Regions from separate parts of the Pseudomonas sp. BIGb0558 genome, predicted to be linked through region 2. Evidence: riboswitches for the same ligand, from Rfam matches in the RefSeq annotation. Region 2 holds a riboswitch; each other region holds the start of a gene.
What was found. Region 2 has a riboswitch for cobalamin ahead of M2400_RS13595 (CbtB-domain containing protein). Riboswitches for the same ligand answer to the same signal wherever they lie in the genome.
Positions count from the first base shown of each region.

Region 1 (8,400 bases), 170 kb from region 2:
AACGCGGCGACCAGGTCCCGGGACGAGGCAATCCGCACCTCCAGGATCACCAGCGGGTCATACGCCGCCAGGCGGCTGAGCCACAGCGGCAGGTCGGGCCCGGCCACGTGGTCGCTGATGCCGATCACCAGCCGTCGCGGTGCGCCGTTGCCCATGTCACCCAATGCCCGTTCGTGAGCGTTGAGCAGCGCACGGGCGGCAACGATGAACTGCTCGCCCTGGGGCGACAGCCGTACATGCCGTGGTGTGCGCACCAGAAGGCGGTAACCGAGGCGCTCTTCCAGGCGCTTGAGCTTGAGGCTGATGGCCGCCTGTGAAGTATCCAGGGCCTGGGCCGCGCGGGTGAAGCTGGCGAAATCAGCCACCAGGACAAAGGCATGCACGGTGTCGATATCCAGCGGTTTGAGTGCGTCGGTCATTTCAGTTCCTTATCACACTTATATCGGGTGATATCTTGCTGAAATCATGGCCGCTGCGCAAGCTGGTCACTCATCTGAACAGGAGCGCCATGATGTTTGCCAAACAGTATTCACACCGCTTGCCAGCCGATTACGACATGGGTGTCATCCGCGAGCGGGCCGCCCGCCTGGGGCCGTTGTGGGATCACACCGAGGGTTTGCTGTTCAAGGCGTTTATTGCCCAGGAGCGAGGGCAGGCGCCGGGCGTGGGCAACCTGTATTCGTCGGTTTATCTCTGGTCGGACCCGTTGCAGGCTGCGGACTTTTTACTCGGCGAGCGCTTTCAGAAGGTCCTCGACAGTTTTGGCCAGCCGCACATTGAGTCCTGGTTGCCGCTGGATGTGCAGCGAGGCCCGGCGCAAACCGCCTTGAGCCTGTATCGGGAGGAGTGGGCGCTGGCGCCGGGAGCGGATCGTGGGCAGGTCCTGGCCGCAGAAAAGGCGCGCAACCAGCAGATTGCGGACAGCAGCGATAACTTCGCGGTGTTTCTGGCGCTGGATGTACAGGCGTGGAAGCTGGTGCGGATTACCTTGTCGGGCAAGGCGCTGGATGTGAATCACCCGGGCAGCGGCTACGAGGTGTTTTACCTGGCGCGACCAGGCGTGTGATTGCCGGTCGCCGCCGATCCGTCGGCGGCGACCTCTGCCATCAGGAGTTGAGGCGCGCCTGAGGCTGGCTCAGCTTGCGCTCAGCCACGGCGCCGAACACCAGGCCCAGGGTGGTCCACAGCACCAGTTGAATGCCCAGGGAGGCTACGCGGAATTTCCACAGCAACACGGCCGAGAATTGCTCCGGCACTTCGTTGATGGTCGGGAACAGGCTGCCGGCCACCGAGACGATCACGATGTACAACGCCACACCCAGAATCGCGCCGGTCCATATGCCCCGACTGGCAATCAGCTTGCGCGCAGCGTTGATCGCAATCACCGCAGCCGCCACCGACACCAGCAGCATCAGGAAGAACAGCTTGGTGCGTTGCGCGATGGTCGCCGGGTCACCCACCGATGGCGGGTTGGCCGGATACTTGAGCCCCGGTACCACGATGATCGTCACAAACGCCGCCAAGGCCAGCAGCGCCGCCAGGCCACGGGGCCCAACCTTGCCGATGCGGCCCAGGGAGTAGGCGAACACCAGAGCGAAAATGCCGCCCAGGGACACGCTGTACACCGCCACACCGGTGAACAGGCCGAAGGTACTTTGTACTTCGCGGCTCACCAGTTCTTCTTCCGGCGCGTCGCCGTGCATCTGTGCCATCTGATCTTCGAAGGCGATGGCCTTGTCGATCTGCGGTTCGCCAAAGGTCTTGGCGAAACCGAAGGCCAGGATGCCCGCGAGCAAGCCCACCAGCATCCCGCGAACGAGTAAATGCCCTGTCATGTCGTCACGCTCCAATCAATGGCAGGGGAAACCCAGCAGGTGACGACCGTCATGCACAAACTCATGCACGTACATGCCTTTGAACACGGCGGTTGCGCCTTGCTCGGCGCCAACGAAGTAAATCGCCAGCAACAGCAGCAGGCCTCCGAAAATCGCCCAGGGCAGGATTTCGCCCAGGGGAATGGACGGGATTGAAACGTCGGAATCAGTTGCAGCGGTATAAGCCATGAGAACCTCCAGGGATGACGCGTCCCGAAATGGATAGCGAGTTGGCTGAAACAGGGTCTGGCTTACGGCTATCAGGCCGAATACAGTGGCGCGACCGCGCCGGCATTGAACCGGCTTCCTGTTGCAGAATAGTTGAAACATATTGAAACAACTTCGCGAGTCTACGCTGACTGCACCTTAAAACCAGAGCGATTTGTCATGCAGGCCACCCGTTTGACCCTTGTTTCCCATGCCAGCACCCGTGCCCAGAAGCGTGCACGCTTTGCGCTGGATGAGCCGGTGGAGATGGACTGGCAGCAGGCTGCGTTGTCCCAGGCGCAGCGCTTCAAGCGCGCGCCCCTTGTGGTGTGTGGCCCGGAGGCACGAACCCGGCAGACGGCAGCGCTGTTTGCCGCCGACGCTTCGGTTGAAACAGCCCTGCGCGATTGTGATTTCGGCCACTGGCAAGGGCTGGCCATTGATGAGATCCAGCAGGCCGAACCGCAGGCACTGCAGGCCTGGCTGACCGACAGCACCTCGGCGCCCCACGGCGGTGAGTCGGTGGTGCAGTTGTGTGAACGGGTAGGGCAGTGGTTGCAGTCCCTCGAGCAAACACCCGGGCATGTACTGGCCGTGACCCACCCGTTCGTCATCCGCGCGGCGCTGTTGCACGTCATGCAATGCCCGCCCGCACTGTTCAACCTGATCGACGTGGAGCCGCTGTCATCCACCGAACTGCGCTTCAACGGCCGTTGGCGACTGCGCCTGGAAACTCACGCCTGACGCCCCGAACATGGCAAAATCCGCTCCCCGCACCGAGCACACCCATGAAGACTTACCCATGAAACGCATCCTGATCATCGGCATTGGCGCCGGCAACCCCGACTACATCACGATGCAGGCGGTCAAGGCGCTCAACCGCACCGACGTGTTTTTCCTGATGGACAAGGGCCAGAGCAAGGACAAGCTGATCGACCTGCGCCGGGAAATCTGCGAGACCTACATCAGCGATCACGCCTACCGCTTTGTCGAGGCCGATTGCCCCGAGCGGGTGCGCGGTGACATCGACTACACCACCGCCGTCAAGGACCTGAACCGCGACAAGCAGCAGACCTTCGAGCGGATGATCAACGAAGAAATGGCTGACGGCGAAGTCGGTGCGTTCCTGGCCTGGGGCGACCCGGCGCTGTACGACAGCACTATTCGGATCCTGCAGGCGATTCTCGCCAGTGGCCGCTGCACGTTCGAGTTTGAGGTGATCCCGGGGATTACCAGCGTCCAGGCCCTGGCGGCCCAGCACAAGGTGCCGTTGAACCGCATCGGGCGCTCCATCGAAATCACCACCGGGCGCCGGTTGGCGGCGGGGCAGGCGAGTGATGCCGATACCCTGGTTGTCATGCTTGATGCCGAAGATTCCTACCGCACCGTGGCCGATCAAGACCTGGATATCTACTGGGGCGCCTACCTGGGCACGCCGGATGAAATCCTGATCAGCGGCAAAGTCGCCGAGGTGGCCGAAGAGATCGAACGGGTGCGCAAGGCGGCGCGCCAGGCCAATGGCTGGATCATGGACACTTATCTGTTACGCAAACCCTAGAGGTTGATGCCCATGCTCAAACTGATCGCCCTGACGCTGGCGCTGTTTGCCAGTGCTGCCCATGCCGAAGCCGAATTGCATACGGACTTGCCGCTGCCGTATCTGGAACAGACCCAGAGCGATGCGCGCAACGAACCACTGGTGATCTTCCTGCATGGTTATGGCAGTGACGAGGCGGACTTGTTCGGGCTCAAGGACCGCTTGCCGTCGACCTGGACCTACCTGTCTGCGCGGGCACCGATGCCGGTGGAAGGCGGCGGTTATCGCTGGTTTCGCAAGAAGCCGGGAGACGGCGACTTTGATGGCGAGACCGCCGATCTGCAGAGCAGCGCCAAGCTGATCGAAGACTTCGTCGCCCAGGCCACCACCAAGTACCACACCCAACCTGAGCGGGTGTTCCTGGTGGGGTTCAGCCAGGGTGCAATCATGTCCTATGAGGTGGGATTACGGCACCCCGAAACCCTGCGCGGGATTGCGGCATTGAGTGGCAGCGTGCTGCCGGTGCTCAAGGCTGAGCTCAAGCCGGATGCGCGACTGGGCAAGCTGGCGATTTTCATCGGCCACGGGACGTTGGACCAGGCGCTGCCTTACTACTCGGCCACGCGGGCCAATGAGGTGTTGGTGGGGATTGGTCTCAAGCCGGAATTCCATGGCTACCCCGGGATGATTCATACCGTCGGCGAGGCGGAATTGCTGGACTTGAAAAACTGGCTGGAAAACAGCCTGCGATAAAAATGTGGGAGCTGGCTTGCCTGCGATAGCGGTGTATCAGTCGCCAAAAACAGTGACTGGTCAATCGCTATCGCAGGCAAGCCAGCTCCCACATTAGATTTTTATTGTCAGGTAAGTCGGGTTATTTACCGCCGATAATCTGTTTCACCAGCAGCGCATGGCCTTTCTCATCATCCGCCCGGGAAATCGCCTGCACCACCAACTGGTGGCTGCCGGAGCCGGTGAGGAAGGTGGAACTCAGTGTCTTGCCGCCGCCCATGGTCGCGGTGCTGTCCACCTGGCGCAGGGCCAGGCCCTTGACGGTGAGTTTCTTCTCGGCGCCTTTCTTGAAGTCCGGCAGGGCAGCGCTTTGCTCCTTGACGAAATCCGCCACGGCGCCGTCGAGGAACTGCGGGTCGTTGTCTTTGATCAGGCCGGCGGCACTCGGTTTTTCGACAACGAAGATCACGCTTTTGGTGGCCTGGTCGCTGTACATCGTGCCGGTGGCGCCTGCGGTGCCGTGTTCGGCATCACCGGCTGGCAGCGGGTCGGCCAGGTAGGATTTTGGCAGGTTGAAGCTGAACTTGCCGTCCAGGGTGGAGATGGTCTGGGTGGCGGTTTTCTGCGCTGCAGGCTTGCTGGCGGCGAGGACTTGGCTGGCGCCGAAGCCGGCGGCCAGCGCGAGGGCCAAGAGGGCTGCGGTCTTGCTGAGGGTGGCCATGAAGCTCTCCAGGGATGAACGAAATTGCGCCGTATTCTGTCAGAAAATTCGCAAGATCGTTCATCTCCATCCCTACACCTTGTCGGACTCCTCCTCGAGTCGGTCCATCTCAAACAACCGCGCCAATTCTGTCCGGGCTTCCTGGGCAGATTGCATCACCTTGGCTGCATCGTCGTATACCGCGTGTTGGGCCGCCAGCAGTTGCAGGTCATGGTTTTTGAAGCGACTGATGCGCGCATCGGCCTGGGCTTGGGTCAAGCCGAGGCCCACCAGGGTGCGGCGGCTCATTTCCAGGCTGGAGTAAAACGTCTCGCGCACCGGTGATGCGTCGAGGTCCACCAGGCGGTGCACGTGTTGGCGGTTACGGGCGCGGGCGATGATTTTCATGTGGGGGTAGAGGCTGCGCACCAACTCGGCGGTCTTGATGTTGATTTCGGGGTCGTCCATGGCGATCACGAAGAATTCGGCCTGGTCGACCTTCGCCGCGTGGAGGATTTCCGGGCGCTGGGGGTCGCCGTAGAACACCGGCATGCCGCCGAAACTGCGGGTCAGCTCGATGGTTTCCACCGAGGTGTCGAGGGCGATAAACGAGATATTCTGCGCCCGCAGGATCCGCGCCACGATCTGCCCCATTCGGCCCATCCCGGCGATCACCACCCGTGGCGCATCGCTTTCGATGGCGCGGTATTCCTCGGGCACTTCCACCGGCTTGGCCTTGGGCTTGAACAGCTTCGGGCAGAGCAACAGCAGCAATGGCGTCACGGCCATGGACAGGGTGATGGTCAGCACCAGGATGTCGTAGAGGTGCGGCTCGAACAGCCCTTGGTCGCGGCCGATCTTGAATACCACGAAGGCGAATTCACCACCGGCCGCCAGAACCACGCCCAGGCGCAGTGCGCTTTCGCGGTTCAGGTCACCGGCCAGGCGCCCCACGCAAAACAGCAGCGGCAGCTTGATGGCGATCAGCAGCAGGGTCAGGCCCAGCACGATCACTGGCGCGCTGAACAGCAGGCTGATATTGGCGCCCATGCCCACGCTGATAAAAAACAGCCCCAGCAGCAGGCCCTTGAACGGTTCGATCTGCGACTCCAGCTCGTGCCGGTATTCGGAATCTGCCAGCAGCAGCCCTGCGAGGAACGCGCCGAGGGCCATGGACACGCCCACCAACTCCATCAACCACGCAGTGCCGATCACTACCAGCAACGCCGTAGCAGTGGAGACTTCCCGCAGGCCGGTCTTGGCCACGATGCGAAATACCGGGCGCAACAGATAGCGCCCGCCGATGATCACCACGGCGATACTGCCCAATATTTCCAGGCCGTGTTGCAGGCCTTGGGAGGTGGTGGTGGGGTGATCGCTGCCGGCGAGCAGCGGCACCATGGCAATCAGCGGGATGGCCGCGATGTCCTGGAACAACAGGATGGCAAAGGCCAGGCGCCCGTGGGGCTGGTTGAGTTCCTTACGCTCGGCCAGGCTTTGCAGGCCGAATGCGGTGGAGGAGAGCGCCAGGCCAAGGCCCAGCACAATCGCGCTGTTCCATGATTGACCAAACACGAACAGCGCTACCACGCCGATCACAGTGCCCGTCAACAGCACCTGCGCCAGACCCACACCGAACACCGCCTTGCGCATCACCCACAAGCGTTTCGGCGACAACTCCAGGCCAATGATGAACAGCAGCAACACCACCCCAAGCTCGGAAAACTGGCTGACGCTTTGCGGGTTGCCCACCAGGCCCAGCACCGACGGGCCGATGATCACCCCGGCCAGCAAGTAACCGAGCACGGCGCCCAGTTGCAGGCGCTTGGCCAGTGGCACGGTCAGTACGGCGGCGAACAGGAACACAACCGCCGCTTGTAACAGGTTGCCTTCATGGGGCATGGGGGACTCCAGGATCTTTTTGCTGAATCAACAGGTTTTACTGTAGGAGCGAGCTTGCTCGCGAGGGTCGTTAACGATGACGCTGACTGTCTGAATACACGCGGTGCCTTAGCGTTTTTCGCGAGCAAGCTCGCTCCTACAGGGGTAACACAGGGCGCTATTAGAGCGCTTTTTTACGTTTTGAAATCTGAATTTTTGCAGAGTCGAAGGCTTTCGCTTCAGCGTTCATTGGAGCGCGCCCGGTTCTTACGAGGCAATCGCGAAAGTATTAATACCATTTATTTCAATGGCTTTTATGTACCCGGCTAACGTTTTGACAAACAGGATCAGTTGTCACCACGGTCAGGTATTTCGAAGTCGATGCGTGTTTGGATCTGTATTTGGGGCTTCTACGCATTCATGGATGAAAGGCTTTGACCACAAAGGAGTTTCACGTGGACAGAAGACTTGCTACTGCCGCCACACCTCGTATTTCTCCTCTTAATCTTGCTATTCGCCTCGGTATTGCCGGCCTGGTTCTAGGCCTGGCGAGTTCCCCGGTGATGGCCGCCTGTACGCCTGGAAGCCCCCCGGCCGGTGGCACGGTGACGTGCAGCGGCGTGCCTACGCTGCCGTTGTTCTTGAACACTTTTTCCAGTGCGGTGAATGACCTGACCGTCAATGTGGGTTCGGCTGCCCAACTGAACGCGACGCTGGGTGGTCTGGCGCTGAACCTCACCGGCAATAACATTACCTTGAACAACGCGGGTCTGATCGACCCGGCGTTGCTCGGGCTTGTCACTGTGTTGAGTGGCGGTGTCGTGGCGGGTAACACAGGGGCGAGTGTGATGAACGTCACCAACGCCGCCACCGGGACCATTCGGGGTACTGGGGACCTGCTGGGGCTCAATCTCGCGAGCCTCAATGGTATGGCGCTTAACCTGCAAAACGGCGCCGGCGGCAGCACCAACATCGTGAACAATGGCACTATCGGTTCCACCGCATTGCTTAACCTTTCGTTGTTTTCCGCGGACACGCCGGTGGTCGCGATTCGCGGGGGCGCGCAAGTCAACGTGATCAACGCGGGCACGATCAACGGGCGGGTGGCTTTTGAAAGTTCCACCTCGGGTAATACCTTCGTCAACTCCGGTACGATTTCCGGCGGCGTCTCCATGGGGGCTGCCAGTACCAACACCTTCACCGCCATCACCGGTTCGACGATCTCCAGCGGCGGCGGTATAGGGCTTTCGCTGGGTGGCCTGATTGGCGTCAACCTGACCTTCGCCCCGACCGGCCAGATTGATGGCGGCGCAGGCGGCGTCAACTCGCTGATCCTGCAAAACCCCATTGGCATCGGCGGCGGCACCAGTGGTGTGGGCACGGTGTCCAGCGCCAACTACGTCAACTTCAACAACCTGACGCTCAACAGCGGCACCTGGACGCTCCAGGGGCCGGTGGTCAGTGGCAGC
Region 1 covers NZ_JANUEW010000009.1:185,003-193,402, reverse strand. The annotation lists gene M2400_RS14305 (LysR family transcriptional regulator) at 1-419, opposite strand, end outside; gene M2400_RS14300 (DUF4865 family protein) at 512-1,066, shown strand; gene M2400_RS14295 (CbtA family protein) at 1,107-1,835, opposite strand; gene M2400_RS14290 (CbtB domain-containing protein) at 1,851-2,063, opposite strand; cobalamin riboswitch at 2,095-2,225, opposite strand; gene M2400_RS14285 (histidine phosphatase family protein) at 2,262-2,825, shown strand; gene cobF (precorrin-6A synthase (deacetylating)) at 2,884-3,639, shown strand; gene M2400_RS14275 (alpha/beta hydrolase) at 3,652-4,371, shown strand; gene M2400_RS14270 (hypothetical protein) at 4,493-5,071, opposite strand; gene M2400_RS14265 (monovalent cation:proton antiporter-2 (CPA2) family protein) at 5,144-6,952, opposite strand; gene M2400_RS14260 (autotransporter-associated beta strand repeat-containing protein) at 7,387-8,400, shown strand, end outside.
Region 1: linked by a shared signal. The riboswitch ahead of M2400_RS14290 (CbtB domain-containing protein) and the one ahead of M2400_RS13595 (CbtB-domain containing protein) in region 2 are both predicted to bind cobalamin.

Region 2 (4,982 bases):
AGCAGAACACACCGGGTATCGGCATCCGCGTCTTTATCACCCAGCCCGGCACCCAATACGCCGAGACTTGCATTGCCTACTGCAAGCCTGGCGAAGAGAAACCTGAAGATACCGCCCTGGGGCTCAAAAGCTTCACCGCTTATATCGACAACTTCAGCGAAGCCTTCCTCGACGACGCCGTGGTCGACTACGCCACCGACCGTATGGGCGGCCAGTTGACCATCAAGGCGCCCAACGCCAAGGTGCCGAACGTCAACGCCGACAGCCCGGTAAACGAGCGCATCAACTATTACCTGCAAACCGAAATCAACCCGGGGCTGGCCAGCCACGGCGGCCAGGTCAGCCTGATCGATGTAGTGGATGACGGGATTGCCGTGTTGAAGTTCGGTGGCGGTTGCCAGGGCTGCGGCCAGGCGGACGTGACCTTGCGTGAAGGCATCGAGCGCACCTTGCTGGAGCGTGTTCCGGAGCTCAAGGGTGTGCGTGATGTGACTGACCATACGCAGAAAGAAAACGCCTACTACTAAGGCGTTCGCTGCGGATATAAAAAAACGGCGCCCCGTGAGCGCCGTTTTTTTATGCTTGTTATTCAGTGGTTTGCACGTAAATAATGACAATTTACATTAAGTGTGGGAGCTGGCTTGCCTGCGATAGCGGTGGGTCAATGTCGGATGCTTTGGCTGACACACTGCTATCGCAGGCAAGCCAGCTCCCACATTTTTACTGTGTTTCTTCAGGGGCGGTAGAGGTGGGCGTGGCCCGCTCGATACAGTGAGGATTCGCTGAAACTGTCACTCGCCAACACCCGGCCCACCAAAATCAGCGCGGTACGCCGAAAGCCCTTGGCCGCCACCTTCCCGGCAATGTCCGCCAGAGTACCCACCGCCCAATCCTGATCCGGCCAGGTCGCCCGATGCACCACGGCAATCGGGCAGTCCGCGCCATAGTGAGGCAACAACTCGGCCACGATCTTCTCCAGATGATTCACCCCCAGGTGAATCGCCATGGTCGTGCCATGTTGCGCCAGGCTGCTGAACGCCTCGCCCTCGGGCATCGCCGTCTTGTCGGCATAACGCGTCAGGATCACGCTTTGAGCGATGTCCGGCAGGGTCAGTTCAGCCTCCAGCAACGCCGCACAGGCCGCTACGGCGGTGACGCCGGGAATGATCTGGAAAGGAATCCCCAGCTCCCGCAACAGGCGAATCTGCTCGCCAATCGCTCCATACAAACTCGGGTCCCCGGAATGCACGCGCGCCACGTCCTGGCCTTTCCCGTGGGCGGTCTTGATCAGCTCGATGATCTGTTCCAGATGCAATTCAGCGCTGTTGACTAGCAATTCTGCCTGATGCCCCTCAAGCACCGCCGCCGGTACCAGCGAGCCGGCATAGATAATCACCGGGCAACTGCGAATCAGCCGCTGGCCCTTGACGGTAATCAGTTCCGGGTCGCCTGGGCCTGCGCCGATGAAAAAGACAGTCATGGATACATTCCTGTGAAAAAAGCACGCGAGCAGGCCTTCAGATGAAAGTTGCTCATGATCGAAGCTGATGATTATCGGGAATTCAGCCGGCGCAAGCCAATGCAAAGGTGGCCTGGGCGGTTTTTTTGCGCGTGATCAATAGGGTGGCGGGGCGCTGTGACAGGTGTTCCGCGAGGGCCAACGCGGCACTTTCAGCGATGCCATAGCAGCCGGTGTGGGCAAAAACGGTGTCTGACTTATGGCTCAATCGATCTTCATAAGGCAGCAGTTGAGCCGTATTAAAAAACGTCAAAGGCAGCTTCAGAGCCTGGGACAGTGCGAGCAACCCCGGCTCATCCTGCTTGCGATCGATACTGGCCAATGCGCTGATGCGTTGGCGCTCAATGCCACCCTCGGTGAGGGCGGCATTGAACAGCTCAAGCAGGGCGTCGACAGGACAACCCCGCTGGCAACCCAGGCCAACCGCCAGGATCATGCCGAATACTGGCCATCACGGTTACGGCGGAACAACCAGGCACTGATCAAGCCCAGCGCCAGCCAGAAGGCCACGTTGGTCAGTTGCGAGGCGATCTTGAACTGAGCTTCCAGCGCCTCTGGCGCCAGCATCGAGTGGACTTCCGGCTGTGGTGCGCCAATCACGTGGGGCACCGCCAGGATCGCCGCGCCCAGCACTTTCAGCAGCCAATTGCGGCCGAACACGATCAGCGCGATACCGGCGGCGGTAGAGGCTGCGGTGCCGATCCACCAGATTTGTCGTTGTGCCAGGTCAGCAGCGGCAGTGCCCGGCAATTCAGGCGGCAAACCCAGGGTCGGCGCCAGCACGAACGTGGCGTAACCGGCCAGGCCCCACAGCAGGCCTTGCGCCGTACGGGTCGGCGCACGCAGGGTGTACAGGCCGGCAAGCATCAGGGCAAAGCCCACTGCAACCACCAGGTTGCCGCCAGTGGTGGACAGCACACGCTGCCAGCCGTCTTCCGGCTCCCAGGCTTCGGCGTCGTGGGTGTGGGCTGCGGCGCCGGCATGCTCATGCACTTCGGTGGCGGCCGGGGCGTTTTCGAAGGTTTCCGCCTGCAAAATCAGCGGAGCGACCCAGAAGCTTTGCAGCAGGGTCAGCAACAAGGCGGCCAGAAGACCGGTGAAACCTGCGGTTTGCGCAATACGCTTGATCATGTCGGCAGGTCTCAGTGGCACGGGAACGCGGCGCTGTGGCGGGTATCGTGGGCGGCGTTGTGCACCGCTTCGATATGCGAGAACCCGGCGAAATACACCAGGCACGCGCCGAGGATCGACGCGCCGATGGCGGCGGTCAGGCGTTGGCTCAGGGTGGCGGTGGTGCTGGCGGTAGAGGCGGTGCTGCTGATGATCGACATGGCGCGTCCCTTCTGGGTTTCAGGGTGCACGAGCGCATGAAAACCCCGCGAGCCAGGCACGCAGGGTTTTGAACAGCGCCCGCCCACCGCGGGTTTGTTATCTGATTTTTTCGGGCCGGTCTCCGGGCTTGCGAGGGGCATGTATCGCCTGAAAGCATCGCCTTCCCATGCCATAACGACACAGTGGATCTGACACTTCGCTCGCTTACCGTTGCGGGGGCAGCACCGGACTCGTCATGCCCTTGAATAAAAGCATATGACTCACCGGTTTCCCGTTTCACCCTGTGAAGGGCACCCGAAACAAGATGTGTAGGAGAGCATGGCCGGGCGATGGGCGTCAAATCGCCGGTTTAACTCCAGCGCTTGAACAGCACGCTGGCATTCACGCCGCCAAACCCGAAACCATTGGAAATCGCGTATTCAATCGGCAACTGCCGGGCTGTGCCGCGAATCAGGTTCAGCCCGGCAGCGGCGGGGTCGGGGTTGTCCAGGTTGAGGGTGGCCGGGGCAATCTGGTCGCGCAAGGCAAGCACGGTGAAGATCGCCTCAATCCCGCCCGCCGCGCCCAGCAGGTGGCCGGTCGCCGATTTGGTGGCACTGATAGCGACAGTCGAGTCTGCTCCGAACAGCGTATTGATCGCCGCCAGCTCGCCGTTATCGCCCACCGGCGTGGAGGTGGCATGGGCGTTCAGGTGCTGGATCTGTGCCGGTGTGATCCCGGCCTGGGCAATCGCCAATTCCATCGCCCGCCGTGCGCCGGAGCCATCCTCGGGACCTGAAGTCATGTGATAAGCGTCGGCGCTCGTGCCATAACCCACCAGCTCCGCAATCGGCGTCGCGCCCCGGGCCAGCGCATGCTCCAGTTCCTCGATCACCAATAAGCCGGCGCCTTCGCCCATTACAAACCCATCGCGGCCTTGATCAAACGGGCGCGAAGCGAGTGCCGGCGTGTCGTTGTAATCGCTGGACAGCGCACGCGCGGCGGCAAAACCGCCGAGGCTGACCCGGTGGATGCAGGCTTCGGCGCCGCCACATACGGCGATGTCGATTTCGCCGGCGCGGATCATCCGTGCGGCATCACCAATCGCTTGCACGCCGGCGGCGCAGGCGGTGACCGGGGAGCCCAGCGGGCCTTTCAGATGATGCTGGATCGACACATGCCCGGCGGCCATGTTGCCGAGGAATGACGGAATCGTGAATGGCGACAGGCGGCGCGGCCCTTTACTGTCCGCGGTGCGCACTGCCTCGGCAATCGCGGGGAAGCCACCCACGCCGGAGGCGATAATGGTCGCGGTGCGTTCTTGCTGCGCCGGGGTTTGCGGTGCCCAGCCGGCTTGCGCCAAGGCTTCCTGCGCAGCGGCGAGGGCAAACACGATGAACCGATCCATCTTGCGTTGCTCTTTGGCGGAGATCACGCTGTCGGGGTCGAAACCGGCGTGTGGGTCCTGATCACGGCCCAACACCTGGCCGCCAATGCTGATTGCCAGGTCCCCGACCAATTCCTCGGGCAGCCGGCGGATGCCGGACTCGCCGGCCAGCAAGCGTTTCCAGGTCTGTTCCACGCCGGTTGCCAGCGGGGTCACTGCACCCATGCCGGTCACAACAATTCGCTTATTCATGATCGCTTAGCTCCGCAATTTCAGTTTGGTAGCAATGCTGCGACGAAACTATCATTATGAAAGTAACATCGAACAGCTTAAATTTTCGGGGCCGCCCCACAGAGGAACTGCAATGCAACGTAAGTCGCTGGTGAATGCCGAATGCCCGGTAGCCCGTGGAGTGGAAAGGGTAGGCGAGTGGTGGAGCATCCTGATCATGCGCGATGCGCTGCAAGGCTTGCGGCGTTTTGACGAGTTTTCCCAGAGCCTGGAGATCGCCCCCAACATGCTCACGCGCCGGCTCAACAGCCTGGTGGACGCGGGGTTGCTTGCGCGCCGGCAATACAGCGAGCGGCCGCCGCGTTTCGAGTACGTGCCGACGCCGGTGGGCGAGGATTTCCGCGTGGTGATCATGGCGTTTATCGGCTGGGGCAACCGCCACTTCGCTACCGAAGGTGAAAGCCTGCAGTTGGTCGACCGGGAAACCCGGCGCCCAGTGGAAGTGGCCGTGGTGGAAGCCGGCAGCGGCGCGCG
Region 2 covers NZ_JANUEW010000009.1:15,604-20,585, reverse strand. The annotation lists gene nfuA (Fe-S biogenesis protein NfuA) at 1-527, shown strand, start outside; gene cobM (precorrin-4 C(11)-methyltransferase) at 734-1,480, opposite strand; gene M2400_RS13605 (cobalamin biosynthesis protein) at 1,563-1,955, opposite strand; gene M2400_RS13600 (CbtA family protein) at 1,952-2,650, opposite strand; gene M2400_RS13595 (CbtB-domain containing protein) at 2,662-2,850, opposite strand; cobalamin riboswitch at 2,946-3,164, opposite strand; gene fabF (beta-ketoacyl-ACP synthase II) at 3,201-4,469, opposite strand; gene M2400_RS13585 (helix-turn-helix domain-containing protein) at 4,582-4,982, shown strand, end outside.

Region 3 (8,400 bases), on a different contig from region 2:
CTCGGTGTCCGGCAGGCCAAACCGCAAGCTGCTGTTGTCGACAAACAGGCGCAGCAGAATCCCGCGCTGGGCCATGAATTCATGCAACAGCTCAGCCCGGTCGGTGATCATCCACTGGAACAGCGCGCAGCCGCCCTGAGGCCGCAAGTCGTGGCGTTCGAGCACATCAAACAGACGCTGGCTGGCCGATTCGCAACGCAGCCGCTGTTGCGCATGGCCGGCGGTATCGCGCAGGCACACTTGCCCCAGCACCCGCGTCGGCCCGCTGACGGCCCACGGTCCCACCTGTTCGGCGAGCAGTTTGAGCAGCTTGCGCTCGGCCAATACAAACCCCAGCCGTACCCCGGCCAGACCGAAAAATTTGCCAAACGAGCGCAGCACGATCAGCCCGACTTGATGAGCCTGGCTCGCCAGACTCAACTGCGGAGTGATGTCCATGAAGGCTTCATCCACCACCAGCCAGCCACCGCGCTGGGCCAGGCGTGCATGCCAGTCCAGCAAGCGTTGGGGCGCAAGGCTCAGGCCGGTGGGGTTGTTGGGGTTAACCACCACCAGCACGTCGAGGCTGTCGAGGAAGAAGTCGACTTCCTGCTCCAGCACTTCGCGCACGATATAGCCGGCGCGACGCCAGGCTTCTGCGTGTTCGGCGTAGCAAGGCGACAGCACACCGACCTTGCCCGCCCGGCGCAGGCGCGGTAGCAGTTGGATCGCTGCTTGGGACCCGGCCACAGGCAGCACATGGGTGGCTCCGTAATATTCGCAGGCGGCCTGTTCCAGGCCGTCATCGGTTTCCGGCAGGCGCGCCCAGGCCCGCAGCGGGATTTCCGGGATCGGAAACGGCCACGGCGCCAGGCCGCTGGACAGGTCCAGCCATTCGGTTTCTGGAATGCCGTACTGCATCGCCGCCTTGCGCAAGCGGCCACCGTGCTCAAGCATAAAACTCAGCCCCCACGCACAGGATCAACAACCATAGCCACACGCCGCGCTGCACCAGTTGCCAGCCACGCTCGATTGAGTCTGCGTCCGCTGGCGGGCCTTCGCCCAGTTGCGGGCGCTGGTGCAGTTCGCCGTGATAAATCGCCGCGCCGCCCAGCTCCACACCCAGGGCGCCGGCACCGGCCGCCATCACCGGACCAGCGTTAGGGCTGTCCCAGGTCGGGCCCTGGGTGCGCCAGCATGTGAGGGCCAGGCGGGTTTTGCCCAGCAGCGCGTAGGTCAACGCCACCAAGCGTGCCGGAATATAGTTGAGCACGTCGTCGATCTTTGCCGCGGCCCAGCCGAAACGTTCAAAGCGCTCATTGCGATAGCCCCACATGGCATCCAGGGTGTTGCTCAGACGATAGAGCACCACGCCCGGCACGCCTGCGACCACAAACCAGAACAAGGCGGCAAATACCGCATCGCTGCCGTTCTCCAGCACCGATTCGGTGGCCGCGCGGGCGACTTCGGTGCGGTCGAGTTCGCTGGTCTGGCGGCTGACCAGGTAGCTGACACGCTTGCGCGCCTCGTCCAGGTCGTCGCTGCGCAGGGCTTGCGCCACCGGCAGCACGTGCTCGCCGAGGCTGCGCATGCCGAGGGCGCAATACAGCGCGAGGATTTCCAGTACCCAGCCGATGTAAGGCGCCCACGACAGGGCCGTGGCCAGCAGGGTCAGCGGCACCACCGCGATCACCCACGCGGTGACACCATGGCTGCGCCAGCCACGACCGCCGGAGTTGAAACGCTGCTCGATGCGCCCGGCAAAATTGCCGAACGCCACCAGCGGATGCCAGCGCCTGGGCTCGCCCAGCAGCGCATCCAGCGCCACCGCAGCGACACTCAGCAAGGCCACACTCATTGACTCACTCCCCAAACATTCTCATACAACATGTCACTCAGTGGCCGTGGTTCGGTCCAGCCTTCGAGCTGCAACATCGGTGCCGGGTAGAACTCGGTCACCGGGCCCAGGCACAACACGGCCAACGGCTTGGCGCCGGGCGGCAGGCCCAGCAGTTCGGCCAGGGCCTGGGGCTCGAACAGCGAGACCCAGCCCATGCCCAGGCCTTCGACGCGGGCCGCCAGCCATAGATTCTGGATCGCACAGGACAACGACGCCATGTCCATTTCCGGCAAGGTGCGTCGCCCGAAGATATGCCGTTCGCGGTCGTCCATCAGGGCAGCCACCAGCACTTCGGCGCAGTCGTTGATGCCTTCGACCTTGAGCTTCATGAACTGGTCGGAGCGCTCGCCGAGGGCTTCAGCGGTGCGTACGCGTTCTTCTTCCACCAGTTGCTGGATCTGCCCGCGCAAAGTGCGGTCGCTGATGCGGATAAACCGCCAGGGCTGCATCAAGCCGACGCTCGGCGCCTGGTGCGCGGCTTGCAGCAGGCGATGGAGTAATTCAGGCGCGACGCTCCCGCCGCTGAAATGGCGCATGTCGCGGCGTTCGGCGATGGCGCGGTAGACGGCTTCGCGGTCGGCCTGGGGAAAGGCGTTGTCAGTCATGGCCTCATCGCGGGCAAGCCCGCTCCCACAGTGGATTGCGTTTCAACTCGGTCAAGTGTGGGAGCTGGCTTGCCTGCGATGGCGGCCTGAGGGTCCGGCGCAAACAAGGCAGCCACCGCCACCGGGTTGGACGGGAAATAAAAGTGCACGTAGGACGCCGTCATCCGGCCCTGACGGTAAACCGCCTCGGCGCCGCGCCCGCCATTCGGGCTCAGGCCCCGGGCAATCGGCTGCCACTCGGTAGTGGTCAGCGAGTGATGGTACGTGTGGCCGCGCAACAGGCCTTCAGGCAGTTCGACGTTTTGCAGCGCCAATGCCGCCAGACGCTTTTGCATCACGGCATCCCCCTGGAGCAGGCCGACCAGTTCAGCACGGGTACCGTCGACATCGGTGAGCGAGTCCAGCAGATAGAGCATACCGCCGCATTCGGCCAGCAGTGGCTTGCCGGCAGCGTGGTGGGCGCGGATGGCGTCCAGCATCGCGGTATTTTCCGACAGCGCCTGGTGATGCAGTTCCGGGTAGCCGCCGGGCAGGTAGAGGCTGTCAGCTTCAGGCAACGCGCTGTCGCGAATCGGCGAGAAGAATCGCAACTCGGCACCCATCGCCCGCAGCAGGTCGAGGCTGGCGCCATAGGTAAAGGCAAAGGCTTCGTCGCGGGCCACGGCAATGCGCACGCCGGCCAACAACGGCTGGGCCTCGATCACCTCGGGCGCGGCGAACTCCACCGGCGGTGGCAGCGCTACCTCGCAGCTGTTGCCCAGGGCCTGGGCGGCTGCGTCAAGGCGCAGGTCGAGGTCATTCAGTTCGCTGGCTTGCACCAGGCCAAGGTGCCGACTGGGCAACTCGATGCCGGTTTCCCGGGACAGTGCGCCATACCAGCGCAGGCCTTCGGTGAGGCTGCCTTCAAGTAATTGCGCGTGGCGCAGGGTGCCGACGCGGTTGGCCAGCACGCCGGCAAACGGCAGGTCCGGCTGGTAGCGCGCCAGGCCCAGCGCCAGGGCGCCGAAAGTCTGGGCCATGGCGGTACCGTCGATCACGGCCAGTACCGGCACGCCAAAATGGCGCGCCAGGTCGGCGCTGGACGGGGTGCCGTCGAACAGGCCCATCACGCCTTCGATCAGGATCAGGTCGGCTTCCCCCGCCGCTTCCCACAGCAACCGGCGACTTTCCTGCTCGCCCACCATCCACATGTCCAATTGATAGACCGGCGCACCACTGGCGCGCTCGTGGATCATCGGGTCGAGAAAGTCCGGACCGCATTTGAACACCCGCACCTTGCGCCCCAGGTTGCGGTGCAAACGGGCGAGCGCGGCGGTGACGGTGGTTTTGCCCTGGCCGGATGCCGGTGCGGCGATCAGGACTGCAGGACAGTGACGGGGCTGATTCAAAGTTCGATGCCTTTCTGTGCCTTGATACCGGCCTGGAAGGCGTGCTTGAGCATGCCCATTTCCGTCACGGTGTCGGCCATTTCAATCAATTCGGGTTTGGCACCCCGGCCGGTCACCAGCACGTGTTGCATGGCCGGGCGGGCCTGCAGGTCGCTGAGCACCTGGTCCAGGTCGAGGTAGCCGTGCTTGAGGGCGATGTTCAGCTCATCCAGCACCACCAGGCCGATGGCCGGGTTTTGCAGCATTTTACGGGAGACCGCCCAGGCGGCTTCGGCAGCCACGATGTCGCGGGCACGGTCCTGGGTTTCCCAGGTAAACCCTTCGCCCATCACGTGGAACCGCACCTGCTCGGGGAAACGGCGGAAGAACAGTTCTTCGCCGGTGCTGTTGCGGCCCTTGATGAACTGCACCACGCCGCACTGCATACCGTGGCCCATGGCCCGGGCCAGCATGCCAAAGGCTGAGCTGCTCTTGCCTTTGCCATTGCCGGTGAGCACCAGCAGCAACCCGCACTCGTTCGGTGAATTGGCAATGCGCTCGTCAATCACGGCTTTTTTGCGCAGCATGCGCGCCAGGTGGCGTTCGTCACGATCGGGGGATTCAGTCATGGCAGCTCTCCGTTGGGGCTGGACAAAAACGGCGGGCAGGAAAAAGGTACAGATAGACAGCCAAGCATCGCCCACCGTGATGCTGTTGGATGGATCAGGCCGGTCTCCGGGCTCATGAGTGACATGCAATGCCGAGGGTGCGCCTTCCCATATCGCGGGCGATACAGTGGCTTAAGGCACCGTCTTGACTCATTTACCGTTGCGGGGGCAGCGCCGGGATCGTGGCTGCACTGTAGAAAAGTACGCTCACTCACCGGCTTCCCTGTTTCACTCAGTCGACGCGTACGCCACAGAGCACCTGAAACAAGCCGCGAAGGTTAGTGGGTTGGGGGTGGAGCGTCAATTAAAGCCGGACACGCGCGTGAACCATCGGACCGCCCTGCACCTCTACCCCTACAGGTATCAAGGAGAAAACCATGCACAAGACCCGACTTGCCCTACTGATCATGCTCGCCGGCACCCTCGCCGCCTGTGGTGAAAGCTCTACCCTGCAAGTGTCCGACGGCACCGGACCGTCGCCCAAGCTGCCGGAACCGAATAAAACCCTGATTCCCACGGTGAATATCGCACCGGCGATCGGCTGGCCGGAAGGCACCAAGCCGACCCCGGCGGCGGGCACCCAGGTGGCAGCGTTTGCCGAAGGCCTGGATCACCCGCGCTGGCTGTATGTGCTGCCCAATGGCGACGTGCTGGTGGCGGAAACCAACGCGCCGCCCAAGCCGGACGACTCGAAGGGCATTCGTGGTTGGGTGATGGAAAAAGTCATGGGCCGTGCCGGCGCTGGCGTGCCCAGCCCGAATCGCATCACCCTGCTGCGGGACGCTGATCACGATGGCGTCGCCGAGACCCGCACGGTGTTCCTGGAGAACCTGAATTCGCCCTTCGGCATGACGCTGGTGGGCAACGACTTGTATGTCGCCGATTCGGACAAGCTGCTGCGTTTCCCTTATCAGCCGGGCGAAACCTCGATCAAGGAAGCCGGCACCACCGTGACCGACTTGCCGGGCGGCAGCATTAACCATCACTGGACCAAAAACGTGGTGGCCAGCAAGGATGGCAGCAAGTTGTACGTGAGCGTGGGCTCCAACAGCAACGTCGGGGAAAACGGCCTGGAAGCCGAGCAAGGCCGGGCCGCGATCTGGGAAGTGGACCGCGCCACCGGCGAGCATCGCATCTTCGCCTCCGGGCTGCGCAACCCCAATGGCATGGCTTGGGAACCGCAAAGCGGCAAGCTGTGGGCGGCCGTCAACGAGCGCGATGAGATCGGCAGTGATCTGGTGCCGGACTACATCACCTCGGTCAAGGACGGAGCTTTCTATGGCTGGCCATTCAGCTACTACGGACAGCACGTGGATGTGCGGGTGACACCGCAGAACCTGGATCTGGTGGCCAAGGCCATTGCACCGGACTATGCGGTAGGGCCGCACACGGCGTCCCTCGGGCTGACCTTTGCCGACGGCAGCAAGTTGCCAGCGCAGTTCAGCAACGGCGCGTTTATCGGCCAGCATGGCTCGTGGAACCGCAAGCCCCACAGTGGCTACAAGGTGATCTTCGTACCGTTTGAGGCAGGCAAGCCAAAAGGCCAGCCGGTGGATGTGCTGACCGGGTTCCTCGACAGCGATGAGAAAGCCATGGGCCGCCCGGTCGGCGTGGTGATCGACAAGCAGGGGGATTTGCTGGTGGCGGATGATGTGGGGAACAAGGTGTGGCGGGTGTCGGCGGCGAAATAGCCGATTCAACTCACCACACAAAACAATGTGGGAGCTGGGCTTGCCCGGCTCCCACATTTTGATTAGCGTTTTTCCTAAGGGTTTCGCGCCAGGTGCTCAGCCGGCAACACACGCTTGGCGCTCAGGTAGGCATTCTGCCAATAGGCCTTGGACAGCGTGTCCAGCTTCACCGTACCGCCGGTTTGCGGCGCATGCACAAAGCGCCCTTCTCCCACGTAGATCCCGGCATGGCTGACCTGGGAGCCGCCACCGGTGGCGAAGAAGATCAGGTCACCGGTTTGCAGGTTGTTTTCGCTCACGTCCTGGGCGCGCATCACGATCAGCTCGCGGGTGGTGCGCGGCAGGGAGATGCCGGCTGCATCACGGTAAACAAAACCGATCAGGCCGCTGCAATCAAACCCCGAGTCCGGCGTATTGCCGCCCCAGCGATAAGGCGTGCCCACCAGGCCCAGCGCACGAAAGAGCACGTCTTCGGCTGCCGGCGAGAAACTTTGGGTGGCGTAGGTGTTGAACACCGGCTTGGGCTTGACGGCCACGGGAGCAGGCGGAGGACGACTTGCGCAGGCGCTGAGCAGCGCGGCGCAAACGAGAAGAATTAGGCGGGCCGAGGTCGACATGGGCAGAACAATCCTGATCTGGATGCGGCTTTCGCTGCCGAACGTTGAAAAACAGAACGCGCAAGCAAAGCTCGCGCGATCGATTTACAACAATGTCCAGGGATTCTAGCGCTTACACGTCAAACTTCAAGTATCACTTTAACTTTACTTGCTGGCGGTAACGGTAGTCGGGGCCATCGCCAGGGCGCGCTTGGCTTCGATGAAGGTTTTGCTCCAGTAGCTGTCACCCAGGTTGTCGACTCGCACACCACCGCTGCGGCGGCTGCTGGAGTGGATAAACTGGTTGTCGCCCAGGTAGATACCGGCGTGACTGACACGACCACGGCCAGCCGTACTGAAGAAAAGCAGATCACCGGGCTTGAGGTTGTTCCGTGCGACCAACGGTGCATTAACGTTGATCATTTCGCGGGTGGAGCGCGGCAGGTTCATGCCGGCCTCCTCACGGAACAGGTAGCCGATGAAACCGCTGCAGTCGAAACCGGCTTCAGAGGTACCGCCGAAACGGTAACGGGTACCGATCAAGGACATGCCGCGTTCGAGAATGCTGTCGGCCAGAACTGGAAGCTGGTAAGGCTTGGCGCCAGCGAAATCGGCAAGTTCTTTTTCAGTTGCGATCTCTTCCTGATAAACAGTGGAAGACTGCGATGCAACGAATTTTGCCTGGGACTGTTGTGCCGGTTTTTGCTGCTCAGCCACGTTTTGAGTGTGGGTGGCGCAACCAAACAACAGGGTAACGAGTGCGAGAGGCACGAGGGGTGCGAAGCGATTTAGCATGGGCACGACCGTGGCTGATGTGTAAAGAAGCCGAGACTATGCCTTCTATCACATCGATTTGCAAATTCAATCGTGATCTATGTGACTTCTTGTTTGGACTATGACATCTAAGCCCTTAACACCCTATACAAGCCATTTGCGTGGCCAAAACGGCCCAAACGCAGGTTTTCTGGCGCCTGGAATTTGCCGAAAGCCCCGATTTTGAAGGGCTGGCTACCAGCCGAGGGTTTCTTTAAGGAAGGGAATGGTCAGCTTGCGCTGGGCCTGCAAGGAGGCCTGGTCGAGCTGTTCGAGCAAGTCGAACAGTGCGCTCATGCTGCGGGTGCCACGGGTGAGAATAAAATGCCCGACTTCGTCGGTCAGGTGCAAGCCGCGACGGGAAGCACGCAACTGCAGGGCGCGCAATTTGTCTTCGTCGGACAAAGGGCGCATCTGGAAAATCAGCGCCAGGGTCAGTCGTGACTTGAGGTCGGCCAGCTTCACCGGCAACTCTCGGGGCGAGGTGGATGCGGCAATCAACAAACGCCGGCCGCTGTCACGCAAGCGGTTGAACAGGTGGAACAGCGCCTCTTCCCAATCCGCCCGCCCCGCCACTGCCTGCAAATCGTCCAGGCAGACCAGTTCGTATTGTTCAAGGTTATCGAGGATCTCGATACCGCGGTCCAGCAGCTCCGCCAACGGCAGGTACACCGCCGGTTCGCCCATCTGCTCGAAACGCAGGCACGCGGCCTGCAACAAGTGGGTACGCCCCACGCCGTCCTTGCCCCAGAGGTAGATCAGGCTTTCGGTCCACCCGGCG
Region 3 covers NZ_JANUEW010000003.1:69,591-77,990, reverse strand. The annotation lists gene cobD (threonine-phosphate decarboxylase CobD) at 1-936, opposite strand, end outside; gene cbiB (adenosylcobinamide-phosphate synthase CbiB) at 929-1,837, opposite strand; gene bluB (5,6-dimethylbenzimidazole synthase) at 1,834-2,484, opposite strand; gene M2400_RS06410 (cobyrinate a,c-diamide synthase) at 2,481-3,872, opposite strand; gene cobO (cob(I)yrinic acid a,c-diamide adenosyltransferase) at 3,869-4,480, opposite strand; cobalamin riboswitch at 4,560-4,797, opposite strand; gene M2400_RS06400 (sorbosone dehydrogenase family protein) at 4,897-6,210, shown strand; gene M2400_RS06395 (C40 family peptidase) at 6,285-6,827, opposite strand; gene M2400_RS06390 (C40 family peptidase) at 6,972-7,601, opposite strand; gene hda (DnaA regulatory inactivator Hda) at 7,815-8,400, opposite strand, start outside.
Region 3: linked by a shared signal. The riboswitch ahead of cobO (cob(I)yrinic acid a,c-diamide adenosyltransferase) and the one ahead of M2400_RS13595 (CbtB-domain containing protein) in region 2 are both predicted to bind cobalamin.